Regions from separate parts of the Roseixanthobacter liquoris genome, predicted to be linked through region 1. Evidence: riboswitches for the same ligand, from Rfam matches in the RefSeq annotation. Region 1 holds a riboswitch; the other holds the start of a gene.
The links. A riboswitch is a leader RNA that binds a small molecule or an ion and turns the genes downstream of it on or off. The one in region 1 is predicted to bind thiamine pyrophosphate.

Region 1 (7,358 bases):
CACGCGCTCGCGAAGCGCCGGCTCGAATGCGATTTCGCCGCGCATCGCCCGCTCGGTGATCGCCGCCACATGGGCCTTGATGCCGATCACGTCCGCCAGTTCGTCGATGCATTCCTGGCCGATCATGGTGGAATCCATGTCGGCGATGAATAAGCGCTTGCGCCGGGCGGCGGCCAGTTGCACCACCACGTCCACCGGCGCGCCGGCGAGCGCGGTGCGTACTTCATCGGCGAGGATGCGCGTATCAGCCCCAAGTTCAGGGTCGAAGGGAATGTCCACCGCCACCTCGGCGGCCAGAACGCGCTCCTCCTCCGCGCCGGGCAGAACGGCGCGTGCGGCGTGAATCATTTCGCGCGTTAAGGTCGCGTCAGAGGGATTTACGATAAGTGTCGCGACATACACCATGGTCTGTCCAATGAGGAAAGCTTGAAACCGTCGGCGGTGCTCATCGCAGGTCCAACGGCCAGCGGCAAGTCCGCGGTCGCGATAGCCCTCGCCGAACGCACCGGCGGTGTCGTCATCAATGCAGATTCCATGCAGGTTTATGGGGACTTGCGCATTCTCACCGCGCGACCCAGCCCTGAGGAGGAAGCGCGGGTGCCCCACCGGCTCTACGGCCATGCCGCCGCAGCGGAGGAGTATTCGGTCGGCCGCTGGCTCGCCGAGGTGATCGCCGCCATCGCGGCGGCGCGGGAGGCGCATCAGCTTCCCATCGTGATCGGCGGCACGGGCCTTTATTTTCGTGCCCTGACCGAGGGGCTGGTCGCCATTCCCCCGATCCCCGGCGAGGTGCGGGCCGCCCTTCGCGCCGCGGCCGAAGGCGAGAGCGCACCCGTGCTCCACAGCCGTCTCGCGACACTGGACCCGGAGACCGCCTTCCGCCTTGCGCCCAACGACCGCCAACGCATCTTGCGCGCGCTGGAAGTGGTTGAGGCGACCGGCCGTTCGCTCAGCGCGTGGCAGCGCACCATGCAGCCGCCCGCCTTGCCGGCTGAAGGGGTGGTGAAGCGCGTGCTTCATCTCGAGCGCGAGGTCCTGCGCCGTCAGATCGACCTGCGATTCGACCTGATGATGGAAGCCGGCGCCCTGGCCGAGGTGGAACGGCTCGCCGCCCGCGGTCTGGCCGCGGACCGGCCGTTGCTCAAGGCCTGCGGCGTGCCGCCCCTGATGCGCCATCTCGCCGGCGAGATCGCGCGCGACGAAGCGGTCGCGCTCGGCCAGGGCGACACGCGCCGCTATGCCAAGCGCCAGGAAACCTGGTTTCGCCACCAGATGCCCGACTGGCCCCGCACCTCCCCCGCCACGGCGCTCGATGGGCTGATGGACGAGATGGCCGCCTGAGGCGCGCTCTAGAGTATTTTCGCGCGAAGCGGACACCGCTTCGCGTAAAGAAAATGCGCTAATGCAATGGGTTAGAGATTTTCATCGCTTCTACGAAACGATGAAATCCTTTAGGCGGCCGCAAGGCCGGTGCGGGCCACGGCCGGCCGGGCAGAAAGGCGAATCCATGCGCCTGCGACCGCCAGCAGCAGGAAGCCGATGGGTCCATGGGGGCTGGCGTGGGCGGTCTGGATCTCCCAGCCGAACGCCACCAGCAGAACCAGCGCCGGCCAGGGCGCCCGCCGGGTCAGATGCAGGGCGACGGCGGCGCAGAGCGCGGCCAGGAAGATGGTCCACGAGCCGGACAGGCTGATGAAGGAGCCCACCCCGCCCACCCAGGGGTCGGTCCAGTTCCGGTTCAGCAGGGCGATCGCACCCTGGGCCTGCTCGGCGCTCAGCGTTCCGTCCAGGCGCATGGCATCGATATTGAGCATGCTGCGGCCGAGCCCGATTCCGCCAATGGAATCAAGCGCCGTATAGGTGATAAGAAACAGGAAGGTGGCGATGCGGGACAGCCACGCCAGAAGGCAGGCGACGCCCTCTTCGATACCGCTCACCGCCATCCAGAGCCCCACGGACACCAGGCCGAGCATCGGCAGCTGGATCATATGCATGGTGAACCACCAGTGCGGTCCGAAATAGCCGAGCGCCCAATAGCGCGGGTCGAACGGCTGGGACGTGCACAAATAGGCATACATGCCTGGATCGGTGGTGAAGCCCGCCGGGTGGAAAAGCTCCATGCCGGCGAGAATGAGAGGCGCCACGACCAGGCACGCCCACCACAGGATTCCCTTGATCTTCTTGTCCATGCCCGCCCCCCTGCGATCCCCGTTCAAGCTTAGCCCATCGGGCGGCCGGCCGAAACGGATCGCGGGAGCGCGTTATCGGGCGAGCGTGGACTGGGGCGCCGGCGCCTTCGCCCCGGTCGGCTTGCCCGCACGGGTCGCCTTCGCCGGCGGGAACGCGACCTGCCGCACCGCCGCCGCCAGCGCCAGCGAAAGGCCGGCGATCAGCACCCATCCGGCAGGGCTAACCCCCAGCTGCGGCTGAAAATTCGCAGTCGCCACCAGCCAGGGATCGACGCCGGTCAGAAGGCCGTACCAGGCGATTTCGCCGAGCCCGGTCAGCACGGCGCCGACCACCGCAACGCCGGCAAAGGCCAAGGGCCCCACGCGGTTCGTGAAATGGAAGACGATGCGATAGACGAACAGCACGATCAGCAGGCCGCCCATCATGACGGCCTCGGTCACATCCAGCTTCGACTGGATGAGGAAATGCGCGATGGCAAGGATCGCAATGGCATAGACGCTGGCGTGTAAGGCATTCCAGCGCTTTGCCCCCATGCGGCGGATGACGCGGTCAAACGAGGTTCCCCCCAGCGCCAGCAGCAGGGCAACGGCCACGGCGCCGATGGTCAAATAGAATCGCAAGACGATTTCACGCCCCGCCGCCGTAAAGCTATACCCTTGATCCACAACGAACAATCCGAGATGGAGCACGGCATAGAACAGGGCCGCGAGGCCGAGATTGCGGCGCGCCAGGACCAGTTTCGGCCAATGGAACAGGCGCCGGACCGGGGTGACGGCGAGGCTCAGGAGCAGGAAACGCACCGCCCACAGGCCGGTGAAATGGATCGCCGCCGCGACCGGCCGGCCGCCGAGATCACCGGCCAGAGCCCAGCCCGCGAGCCAGAGTACGGGGATCGCCGCCCCAAGAAGAGTGAGCGTCAGTTCCGGGCTGAACTTGCCGTTGCGTTCGTGAAACAGGGCCATGGGGCGTATTCTCTCGCTGTCGCCCAAGTTACGCAAAGCCCGGCGCCGAAGTTACGGCCGCGCGTTACACAAGGGCGTGAGGCCCCACATCATACGGCCACCGGTGCCTTGATGGCCGGATGGGGATTATAATCCTCGATCGCCACATCCTCATAGCGAAACGCAAAGATGTCGCGCACCTGCGGGTTCAGCACCAGACGCGGCAGGGGGCGCGGGGCGCGGGTCAATTGCTCTCGCGCCTGCTCCATATGGTTGGAATAAAGGTGAGCGTCGCCCAGCGTGTGAATGAATTCGCCAGCTTTGAGCCCCGTTACCTGCGCCGCCATCGCGGCCAGCAGGGCATAGGAGGCGATATTGAAAGGAACGCCGAGGAAAACGTCCGCCGACCGCTGGTACAGCTGGCAGGAGAGCTTGCCGTCCGCCACATAGAACTGGAACAGGCAATGACAGGGCGGCAGCGCCATCTTCGGCACATCGGCCGGGTTCCATGCGGTTACGATGAGGCGCCGGGAATCCGGAGTGCGCTTGATGTCGGAAACAACCTGGGCGATCTGGTCGATCACGCCGCCTTCCGGGGTCGGCCAGGACCGCCACTGATGGCCGTAGACGGGGCCAAGATCGCCGTTCGCGTCCGCCCATTCGTCCCAGATGGAAACGCCGTTTTCCTTGAGATATCTGATATTTGTGTCGCCCGCCAGAAACCACAGCAGCTCGTGGACGATGGATTTCAGATGCAGCTTCTTGGTGGTGACCAAGGGGAAGCCATCGGCCAGGTCGAACCGCATCTGGTGGCCGAACACGGAGAGCGTGCCGGTGCCGGTGCGATCTTCCTTGCGGACGCCTTCGGCCAGAATGCGCAGAAGAAGGTCGTGGTACTGGCGCATCTCAGCCCTTCTCCGTCCGAATTCCGCGCTTCTCCGCGAGATTTAGGCACTCCACCAGGAAAAGTCATGGCCGCAGGCTGCAAAGCCGCCTCCGGACCCACACAAATCCGTGTTGCGACGCACCGCGACATCGCTGCACCGCAGCGTTGACATGGATCAATCCCCTGCCCACTGTGGACGCATTCCAAGGGGAGCCCCGCGAGGGGGCTGAGAGATCGCCTTCCGGATCGGTCGTCACGACCGCCGGCGCCGCGATGACCCTTCGAACCTGATCCGGGTCATGCCGGCGAAGGGATCGGAATAGGCGCGCCGGGATTCGCATGCGAATCGCTCTGCGGGCCCCCCGTCTCCTAAGCTCGAATCCCCGGATCTCATTTGAAGCGCGAGCTTGAAGGAGATCCGTATGCTCGACGAAGCCTCCACCTCATCCCTGAAGGTGACGACAGGCCCCCTGCTCCAGTCCCGCAAGGTGTTCGTTCCCGCCACCCGTCCCGACGTCCAGGTGGCGATGCGGGAGATCAGCCTGTCCGATCCCGCCGAACGCCCGGTGCGGGTCTATGACACCTCCGGCCCCTATACCGATCCCGCGGCGCTGATCGACCTCACCAAGGGCCTCGCCGAGCTGCGCCGCGGCTGGGTGCTCGAACGCGGCGATGTCGAGGAAGTGGAAGGCCGCGCGCAGAAGCCGGAGGACGATGGCCTGAAGCCGGGCCAGACCAGCCACCTACCGGCGTTCGACCGCACCGGCAGGAAGCCCCTGAAGGCCAAGCCGGGCAAGCGGCCGACCCAGATGGCCTATGCCCGCGCCGGCATCATCACCGCCGAGATGGAATATGTGGCCGCGCGCGAAAACCTCGCCCGCGCCAATGGCGGCGCCCACCCGCACCACAAGGCCATGGGCTTAGGCTCGGCCATCCCCACCGACATCACGGCCGAGTTCGTGCGCGAGGAAGTGGCGCGCGGCCGGGCCATCATCCCCAACAACATCAACCATCTCGAAACCGAGCCGATGGCCATCGGCCGGAACTTCCTGGTGAAGATCAACGCCAATATCGGCAATTCCGCCGTCACCTCGGGTGTTGCCGAGGAGGTGGACAAGCTGGTGTGGGCGATCCGCTGGGGCGGCGACACGGTCATGGACCTGTCCACCGGCAAGAACATCCACACCATCCGCGAATGGATCATCCGCAACTCCCCCGTCCCCATCGGCACGGTGCCGATCTACCAGGCGCTGGAGAAGGTGAACGGGGTCGCCGAGGACCTCACCTGGGAGATCTTCCGCGACACGGTGATCGAGCAGGCCGAGCAGGGCGTGGACTATATGACCGTCCATGCCGGGGTGCGCCTCGCCTATGTGCCGCTCACCGCCAACCGCGTCACCGGCATCGTCTCGCGCGGCGGCTCGATCATGGCCAAGTGGTGCCTCGCGCACCACAAGGAGAGCTTCCTCTACGATCATTTCGAGGAATTGTGCGAGATCTTCGCCCAATATGACGTCGCCTTCTCGCTCGGCGACGGCCTGCGTCCGGGCTCCATCGCGGATGCCAATGACGCGGCCCAGTTCGCCGAGCTGGAGACCCTGGGCGAGCTCACCGAGATTGCCTGGAAGCACGATTGCCAGGTGATGATCGAGGGGCCGGGCCATGTGCCGCTGCACCTCATCCGCGAGAATGTGGAAAAGCAGCTGAAGGTCTGCCACGAGGCCCCCTTCTATACGCTCGGGCCTTTGGTCACCGACATTTCCCCCGGCTACGACCACATCTCCTCGGCCATTGGCGCGGCCATGATCGGCTGGTTCGGCACCGCCATGCTCTGCTACGTGACGCCGAAGGAGCATCTCGGCCTGCCCAACCGCGACGATGTGAAGACGGGCGTCATCTCCTACAAGATCGCCGCCCATGCGGCGGATCTCGCGAAAGGCCATCCGGCCGCGCGCATCCGCGACGATGCGCTCTCCCGGGCCCGCTTCTCGTTCCGCTGGCGCGACCAGTTCGCGCTGTCGCTCGACCCGGAGACGGCGGAATCCTTCCACGACGAGACCTTGCCGGCGGAGGGCGCCAAGGTGGCGCATTTCTGCTCCATGTGCGGGCCGAAATTCTGCTCCATGAAGATTTCCCAGGAGCTGAAGATCGAGGCCGGCGACATCGCCCGCGCCGAAGCCGACAACCAGGCCGCGGCGGGCATGGCGGAAATGGCGCAGAAATTCCGCGACGGCGGCAGCAAGATCTACACGCCCGCGCCCGACGTCGCCGAACCGCCCGCGGCCTGAGCGCCCGCATCCGCAAAAGAAAACCCCGCCCTTCACAGGGCGGGGTCAAGACACGGAAAGTCGCCTTGCTCAGTCGAATGTTGCGCTCGTGGTATCAGATTTACGATTATAGCGAATCGTAATCTTGGCCACGCTGCAAAGATCGATATTTTTCCACACGGCGGAGGAGTCGTCGTCCGAATAGACCACCTTCAGGTCCCATTTGCACGCGTTCGTGTTGCGGCTGAACTTGATCGTCCAAGCATCGCCGTCTTCCAGAACATCCTTGCCGAGAACGTCTTCTTCCCAGTCGTCAGACTTCACGGGAGACACATAGACGTGGCTGATGTCATAGCCAGTTTTATTGACGAGCACGAAATCCTGTTTGCCGGCCGCATTCGCCGGTACCGCGATCATCAACAGACAGGACAAAGCAAAGCAGAGACCTGCGAACGTGTATTTCATTACCTCCACCCCCATAAAACCCTTAATCGGGTGAATTTTTTTAAGATTTTATTTGATCCCGTCAATCGTGACGCTTTGTCATATGGAAAAACTTGGATCTCATTCATGACGGCTGAGAGAGATGTGCGCGGCCGGCGACGCACCCATGGGTCGCACCCCGCGCAACAGGCGGCAGATCCAAATTCGGTCTACGGCGATGAGGCGCCGACGCGGCGCCTTCACCGCTGAGAGAAAGCTCAAAACGGCGCTGGACAATCCGCGCCGCCCCCCTTGAAATGCCGGAACGTCCCGAGTAGGTTCCGCGCTCTCTTCGGCGCCCCCGCGCGCCGGAGCTTCGCAGGTGTAGCTCAGTTGGTTAGAGCGCCGGTCTGTGGAACCGGAGGTCGGTGGTTCGAGCCCACCCACCTGTACCATTGCCAATCCCCACCATTTCTGCGCGCCGGTCTTGCGTCCCCTCCCCGTGCCCGAAGCGCGGGGCCGCGCTCGCATCCCGCCCCGCGCATCGCGCGCGGCGCTGGTGTATGAAACGGAGCATGGATTTCTCAACCCCCGCCGTCGCCCTCGCCGATTATGAAGCGCGCGCCGAACAGCGCATGAGCGAGAGCGCGC
Region 2 (7,358 bases), 720 kb from region 1:
CGCGTCGCCCGCGGCGAGCTTGTGCTCGGCCCAGCGGGCGCGTGGCAGCACGGCGCCATTCAGCGCCACGGCGATGCCCTTGCGGGCGGCATCCACGCCCTTGTGGTCCAGAAGATCGGCGATGGTGGCGACCGCGAGCGTTTCCCGCGCGCCATTCACCTGGAGATCGAGCAGGGTTTCGGTGTCCATCATCCTCACTCCGCCGCCGCGCGCGGCGCGAAACGTTCGACGCCGAAGGGCGCGATGAGCGGGTCGGTCCGGCCCTCCAGCACCAGCGCGCAAATGCTGGAGGTGGTCACCGGCAGCAGCAGGATGCCGTTGCGGTGATGGCCGGTGGCATGGATCAAGCCTTCCACCTCGCTCGCGCCCAGGATCGGCGCATCGTCGCGGCTGCCGGGGCGGAAGCCGACCCATTGCTCGATGATGGTCAGTTCCTCGATGGTGGGCACGCAGCGCCACGCATGGGTGAGCAGCGCCAGCTGGCCGCCGGCGGTGAGATCGGTGTCGAAGCCCTTCTCCTCCACCGTCGCGCCGATGATGAGCCGCCCGTCCTTGCGCGGCACCATATAGGTGCCCGGTCCCCACAGCACATGGGTCAGAAGCGGGGCGGCCGGATCCATGCGCAGGGCCAGCATCTGCCCCTTGATGGGGCGCACCGGAAGCGGCGCGGCCGGGGCGATGGAGACGCCGCGCGACCAGGCGCCCGCCGCCAGGATCACGGTATCGGCGGGATGGAGGACACCATCGACCACGACGCCGCGCGCCTTGCCGTCGCGGGTTTCCACCCGCTCCACCTTGGCGTGTTCGTGCAGCACCGCGCCGGCCTTGAGCGCCGCCACCTTCAGGGCAGCCGCCGTCTGCCGGTTGTCGGCCTGGTGATCCTGCGGACACCAAAGCGCGCCGGCCAGTTTGGTGGCGAGGTGCGGTTCCTTGCGGCGCGCCTCGGCGGCGGTCAGCCATTCCACCGGCAGGCCGAGGCTCTTTTGAAAGGCGTGCTGGTGACGCAGCTTGGCGGCATCGTCGGCGGTGAGGGCCACCACCAAGGTGCCCTCCTCGCGCAGGCCCACATCCATGCCGCTGGCCGCCTCCAGATCCGCCGCGAAGGCGGGCCACAGCGTCTGGCTGGCGCGGTTGAGGGCGAGCAGCCCTTCCTCTCCCGGCTCGGCTTCCGCGCAGGCGGCAAGCATGCCGGCGGCCGCGTGGCTGGCGCCGGATCCGGCCAGGCCGGCGTCGAACAGCTCGACCTTGCATCCCGCCTGGGCGAGGCGCCAGCCGATGGCGAGGCCGATGACGCCGGCGCCGATGATGGCGATGCGCTGTCCCGCGGCATCGCTGCGGGCCGGCTCGACGTGCGAAGAAACACTATTCGGGAACGATAAGCGGGTGCTCATCGGCTCCTCCCTACGCTGGAATGACCCAGACAGGTTCGATGGGTATGATCTCAGCCGCGCGTGACGCGCGGCACCCCAGGCCGTCTGACAGTATCACCGCTTAGCGCCCCGGCGGCAAGGAAAACTCAAAAATTCGCATCGAAACGTCACGAAGCGATGCAACGCGTTTCGTCCCATAGCTTTTTCGCAGGCGTGCCGCAATTGCGGCGCGCCGCGCGCCGGGGGGCGAGCGACTTGCCGCCCGCGCGCGGGCTGTGGACGACGCGGATCGACGCCGCCTTGGCCCCTCGACTCACACGAATGTTCTTGTTATGTTCTTATCATGGCTTTGTCAGCGAGGGCAGGACGATGAAACTCTATTGGGCGCCCCACACCCGCGCCTTCCGGGCCCTGTGGCTGCTGGAAGAGGCCGGATTGCCCTATGAGCGCCAGCTGGTGCCGCTCGACGGGCCGTTCCTCGCCTCGCCGGAATTCCGCGCCATCAATCCCATGATGAAGGTGCCCGCCCTGGAGGATGGCGACGCGCGGATCGCCGAGAGCGGCGCCATCTGCCTCTATATCGCCGACAAGGCGCCGGATGCCCATCTTGCCCCCGCGATCGACGATCCGCGCCGGGGCCGCTATCTGCAATGGCTGTTCTGGGACGCGGCCTGCATGGAAGCGGCCTTCACCCAAAAGCTCGCCGGCGTGAACCTGCCGAGCCGGGCCGCCGGCTGGGGCAGTTTCGAGCGTGTCATGGACGTGCTGGAAGCGGCGCTCACGCCCGGCCCCTATCTGCTGGGAGAGCAGTTCACCGCCGCGGACGTGATGGTGGGCAGCAATGTCTGGTACGGGCTGACGCTTCTGAAGGTGATCGAGCCCCGGCCGGTTTTCACGGACTATGTGGCGCGCTGCGAAGCCCGGCCGGCGTTTCAGCGCGCCAATGCCATCGAGGCGGAAGCGCTCGCCGCCTGAGGCCGCGTGGCGTGCGCCCGCCCGCGCTCGGGGCGCAAGGGCCCCTCGTGTGAGCGCTCGGGGCGCGCAACGCGCCCGCTGCCAGACGCCCGCGGACGCGCTATAAGGCGGCCATGCTGCCTCTGCTTCCGCTCATCCGGCGCGTGCGCCACGGCCTCACCCTCGGTGTGCGCACCATCCTCATGGACGAGGCGCGCGGCGTGCTGCTGGTGCGCCATTCCTATACGCCCGGCTGGCATTTTCCCGGGGGCGGCGTGGATGTGGGCGAAACCACGGAAGAGGCGGCCCGGCGCGAGCTGATGGAGGAAGCGGCGGTCACCGCCGAGGGTCCGCTGGTGCTGCACGGCCTGTTCTTCAATCCCCGCGTCGGCGGGCGCGATCATGTGGCCTGCTATCTCGTGCCGCGCTTTTCCTTCGCGGCGCTGCCCGGCCCCAATCTGGAAATTCGCGAGGTGCGGTTCTTTCCGCGCGACGCCCTTCCCGAGGATGTCACCGCCGGCACCTTGCGCCGTCTCGCCGAGATCGAGACCGGCCAGCCACCGGATCCGCGCTGGTAGGCCTCCCGCCCCGCCCGTGCCCCGGGCCGGCACCAAAGCCTGTCCGCGACCCGCCGCCTTTCTCATTCGGGAGCTTTTCCGATGGACGTGACCTCCACCCCCTCCCCCGCCGTCGAAATCGCCGCCTTGCTGGATCGGCTCGGCGTCGCGCCGGATGTCCGCGCCGGCGGCACGCTTGCGGCCCGATCGCCGATCACCGGCGAACAGGTGGCCGCCCTCACGGAAACGCCCGACGTGGCGGCGGCGATCGGCGCCGCGCACAAAGCCTTTCTCGCCTGGCGCACCGTTCCCGCCCCGCGCCGGGGCGAACTGGTGCGCCTGCTGGGCGAAGAATTGCGCACCGCCAAGGCCGACCTCGGCCGGCTGGTGACGCTGGAAGCGGGCAAGATCCTCTCCGAGGGCCTGGGCGAAGTGCAGGAGATGATCGACATCTGCGACTTCGCCACCGGCCTGTCGCGCCAATTGCACGGGCTGACCATCACCACCGAGCGCGCCGACCATCGCATGATGGAAACCTGGCATCCGGCGGGTGTGGTCGGCGTGATATCGGCGTTCAATTTTCCGGTCGCCGTCTGGTCCTGGAACGCCGCGCTGGCGCTGGTGTGCGGCGATGCCGTGGTGTGGAAGCCCTCGGAAAAGACGCCGCTGACCGCGCTCGCCGTCCAGGCCATCTTCGAGCGTGCGGCGGAGCGCTTCGGCGCTGCCCCGGCCGGCCTCTCAACGCTCCTGATCGGCGGGCGCGAGATGGGCGAGGCGCTGGTGGAGGATCCGCGCGTGCCGGTGGTCTCCGCCACCGGCTCCACCGCCATGGGTCGCGCGGTCGCGCCGCGCCTTGCCGTCCGGTTCGCACGGGCGATCCTGGAACTCGGCGGCAACAATGCCGCCATCGTCTGCCCCTCCGCCGACCTGGATCTCACGGTGCGCGCGGTCGCCTTCGCCGCCATGGGCACCGCCGGCCAGCGCTGCACCAGCCTGCGGCGGCTGATCGTGCACGAGAGCGTGCATGACGCCCTGCTCGCCCGCCTCAAGGCCGCCTATGGCTCGGTGCGCGTGGGCGATCCGCGCGATCCGGCAACGCTCGTCGGCCCGCTGATCGACGATGCGGCCGCGCGGGCCATGGCCCTCGCGCTCTCGCGGGCCGTGGCCGAAGGCGGAACGGTGCATGGCGGAGAAAGGGTCCAGCCGGCCGGCCTTGCGGGCGGCGCCTATGTGCGGCCCGCCTTGGTGGAGATGCCGGCCCAGAGCGCCATCGTGCGCGCCGAGACTTTCGCCCCCATCCTCTACGTGCTGCGCTATCGGACCCTGGACGAGGCCATCGCCCTTCAGAACGACGTGCCGCAGGGCCTCGCCTCCTCCATCTTCACCACCGACCTGCGCGAGGCCGAGCGCTTCCTGTCCGCGGCCGGATCGGATTGCGGCATCGCCAATGTGAATATCGGCCCCTCGGGGGCCGAGATCGGCGGGGCGTTCGGCGGCGAGAAGGAGACCGGCGGCGGGCGCGAGGCCGGCTCGGACAGCTGGAAGGCCTATATGCGCCGCGCCACCAACACCATCAATTACGGGGCCACCCTGCCCCTCGCCCAGGGGGTCAGCTTCGATCTGGACTGAGGCGCGCGGCGGCCCGGCGGCGCGACGGATTTCTTGTAAGGCATAAATATTGCTTCATAATCGGCATGTTCAGCGTGCGGGAGCCTTGTGAATGCCTTTCGTCCATCGCGTCGGTCCGCGCAGCTATGTGTTCGCCGATCTCAAGGAGCTGATGGCCAAGGCAACGCCGCCGCGCTCCGGCGACATGCTGGCCGGCATCGCCGCGACCTCCGCGGAGGAAAATATCGCGGCCAAGATGTGCCTCGCCGAGGTGCCGCTGAAGGCCTTCCTGTCCGAGGCGCTGATCCCCTATGAGGAGGACGAGGTGACCCGTCTCATCCTCGACGGGCACGATGATTCCGCCTTCGCGCCGGTGGCGAGCCTGACCGTGGGCGATTTCCGCGATTATCTGCTCTCGGACACGGCGACGCCGGAAGCCCTCGCGCGCCTGGCGTACGGCCTGACGCCGGAAATGGTGGCCGCCGTCTCCAAGATCATGCGCAACCAGGATCTGATCCTGGTGGCGAAGAAATGCCGGGTGGTCACGCGCTTCCGCAACACCATCGGCCTGCCCGGCACCATGGCCGTGCGACTCCAGCCCAACCATCCCACAGACGATGCCGCCGGCGTTTCCGCCGCCATTCTCGACGGCCTGCTCTACGGCTGCGGCGATGCCGTGATCGGCATCAATCCCGCCTCCGACAGCCTGCCGGTGCTCGACCGGCTGCTGAAGCTGATGGATGCAGTGATTACGCGCTTCGACATTCCCACCCAGAGCTGCGTGCTGACCCATGTGACCACCTCGATCGACCTGATGAACCGGGGCGCGCCGGTGGATCTGGTGTTCCAGTCCATCGCCGGGACGCAGGCCGCCAACCGCTCGTTCGGCATCGATCTTTCGGTGTTGCGCGAGGGGTATGACGCCGCCCGATCGCTGAACCGCGGGACGCTCGGCACCAATGCCATGTATTTCGAAACCGGCCAGGGCGCCGCGCTCTCCGCCAATGCCCACCATGGCGTGGACCAGCAGACTTGCGAGGCGCGAGCCTATGCGGTGGCGCGCGCCTTCGAGCCGCTGCTGGTGAATACGGTGGTGGGCTTCATCGGCCCGGAATATCTCTATGACGGCAAGCAGATCATCCGCGCCGGCCTGGAAGACCATTTCTGCGGCAAGCTGCTCGGCGTGCCGCTGGGGGTGGACGTCTGCTACACCAACCACGCCGAAGCCGACCAGGACGACATGGATAGCTTGCTCACCCTGCTGGCGGCGGCGGGTGTCACTTACATCATGGGCATTCCCGGCGCCGACGACGTGATGCTCAATTATCAGTCGACTTCGTTCCACGATGCCCTTTATGTGCGCGAAGTGTTCGGCCTGAAGCGGGCGCCGGAATTCGAGGCGTGGCTTCAGTCCATGCGGATCACCGGCGCCGACGGGCGTCTGCTGCCCGCAGATGGCGGCCATCCCCTGCTGGGCTTCGTTGCGGAGCGGGCGGCATGATCGATCGCGATCCCTGGCTCGCCTTCGCCCGTCATACGCCGGCCCGCATCGCGCTCGGCCGCACCGGCGCGAGCCTGCCGACGCAGGAAGTGCTGCGCTTCGCCCTCGCCCACGCCCAGGCCCGCGATGCGGTCCATACGCCGTTCGACGCCGAAGCCGTGGCGGCGCAGGTGCGCGCGCTCGGCTTTCAGACGATGCAGGTGGCCAGCGCCGCGCCGACGCGCGATGTCTATCTGCGCCGGCCCGATCTCGGCCGCCGCCTCGCGGATGCGGACCGCGCCATGCTTGAGGCGGACGCCCAAGGTCCGATCGACCTGGCGCTGGTGGTGGCGGACGGGCTCTCGTCCGCCGCCGTGCACGCGCAGGCCGTGCCCTTTCTCGCGGCGCTCAAGCCCTGGATCGAAAAGGAGAAATGGCGCGTCTCCCCGGTCTGCATCGCGGCCCAGGCGCGGGTGGCGCTGGGCGATGAGGTGGGCGCGGCGCTCAAGGCGCGGGCGGTGCTGGTGATGATCGGCGAGCGGCCCGGCCTCTCCTCCCCCGACAGTCTCGGCCTCTACCTCACCTTCGCGCCCCGACCCGGCCGCACGGATGCGGAGCGCAATTGCATCTCGAACGTCCGCGCCGAGGGGCTTTCCCACGCGGCCGCCGCCTTCAAGCTGGCGTGGCTGCTGAAGGAGGCGCTGCGCCGGGAATTGACCGGCGTCGATCTGAAGGACGAGAGCGATGCGCTGCTGGAGGGCGCCCCTCAGCCCGCGGCCTTGTCCCGGTAAGGGGCGCGATTCCGTAGAGGCACGATCTTTGCTTCACAAGAAAAACGGAACGCAGGGGGCATTTGCCCGCGCGCGGCTGGAGGGATTACCTGATGAGCAGTCCGGAAAAGTCCTCGGGAGTAAGCTATACTGCGGTGGACGTGACCTATTTTGAGCAACGTCTGCTTAAACGTCACGCACGGGTATGGTCATTGTGGGCGCTGGGCGTCGGCGCGGTGATCTCCGGACAGTTTTCCGGCTGGAATCTTGGCTTCGCCACGGCCGGCTGGGGCGGCATGATGCTGGCATCGGCGGTCATCGCCATCATGTATCTCGGCCTGACCTTCTGCATCGCCGAGATGTCGCCCGCCCTGCCCCACACGGGCGCGGCCTATTCCTTCGCCCGCGCGACCATGGGGCCATGGGGCGGCTTCGTGACCGGCCTGTGCGAGAATGTCGAATACATCATCACGCCGGCAGTGGTGGTGTTCTTCATCGGCACCTATCTGTCGTCGATCTTCGGGACGCCGACCGCGTTCCAGCCGGTCTACTGGATCTTCTGCTATGTCATCTTCGTCGGCTTCAACGTCGCCGGGGTCGAGCTCTCGTTCAAGGTGAC

Region 2: another riboswitch for thiamine pyrophosphate. It lies ahead of thiO (glycine oxidase ThiO); the one in region 1 lies ahead of thiC (phosphomethylpyrimidine synthase ThiC).

What each region holds. Positions count from the first base shown of each region.
Region 1 covers NZ_CM195537.1:3,188,298-3,195,655, forward strand. The annotation lists gene serB (phosphoserine phosphatase SerB) at 1-405, opposite strand, end outside; gene miaA (tRNA (adenosine(37)-N6)-dimethylallyltransferase MiaA) at 427-1,341, shown strand; gene V5F84_RS14380 (hypothetical protein) at 1,452-2,189, opposite strand; gene V5F84_RS14385 (protein-methionine-sulfoxide reductase heme-binding subunit MsrQ) at 2,262-3,152, opposite strand; gene V5F84_RS14390 (thymidylate synthase) at 3,242-4,036, opposite strand; TPP riboswitch at 4,214-4,349, shown strand; gene thiC (phosphomethylpyrimidine synthase ThiC) at 4,440-6,305, shown strand; gene V5F84_RS14400 (hypothetical protein) at 6,375-6,749, opposite strand; tRNA gene V5F84_RS14405 (tRNA-His) at 7,086-7,162, shown strand; gene V5F84_RS14410 (alpha-hydroxy acid oxidase) at 7,283-7,358, shown strand, end outside.
Region 2 covers NZ_CM195537.1:3,905,781-3,913,138, forward strand. The annotation lists gene thiS (sulfur carrier protein ThiS) at 1-192, opposite strand, end outside; gene thiO (glycine oxidase ThiO) at 195-1,391, opposite strand; TPP riboswitch at 1,380-1,479, opposite strand; gene V5F84_RS17700 (glutathione S-transferase family protein) at 1,740-2,345, shown strand; gene V5F84_RS17705 (NUDIX domain-containing protein) at 2,459-2,902, shown strand; gene amaB (L-piperidine-6-carboxylate dehydrogenase) at 2,984-4,510, shown strand; gene V5F84_RS17715 (ethanolamine ammonia-lyase subunit EutB) at 4,602-5,990, shown strand; gene eutC (ethanolamine ammonia-lyase subunit EutC) at 5,987-6,760, shown strand; gene V5F84_RS17725 (amino acid permease) at 6,853-7,358, shown strand, end outside.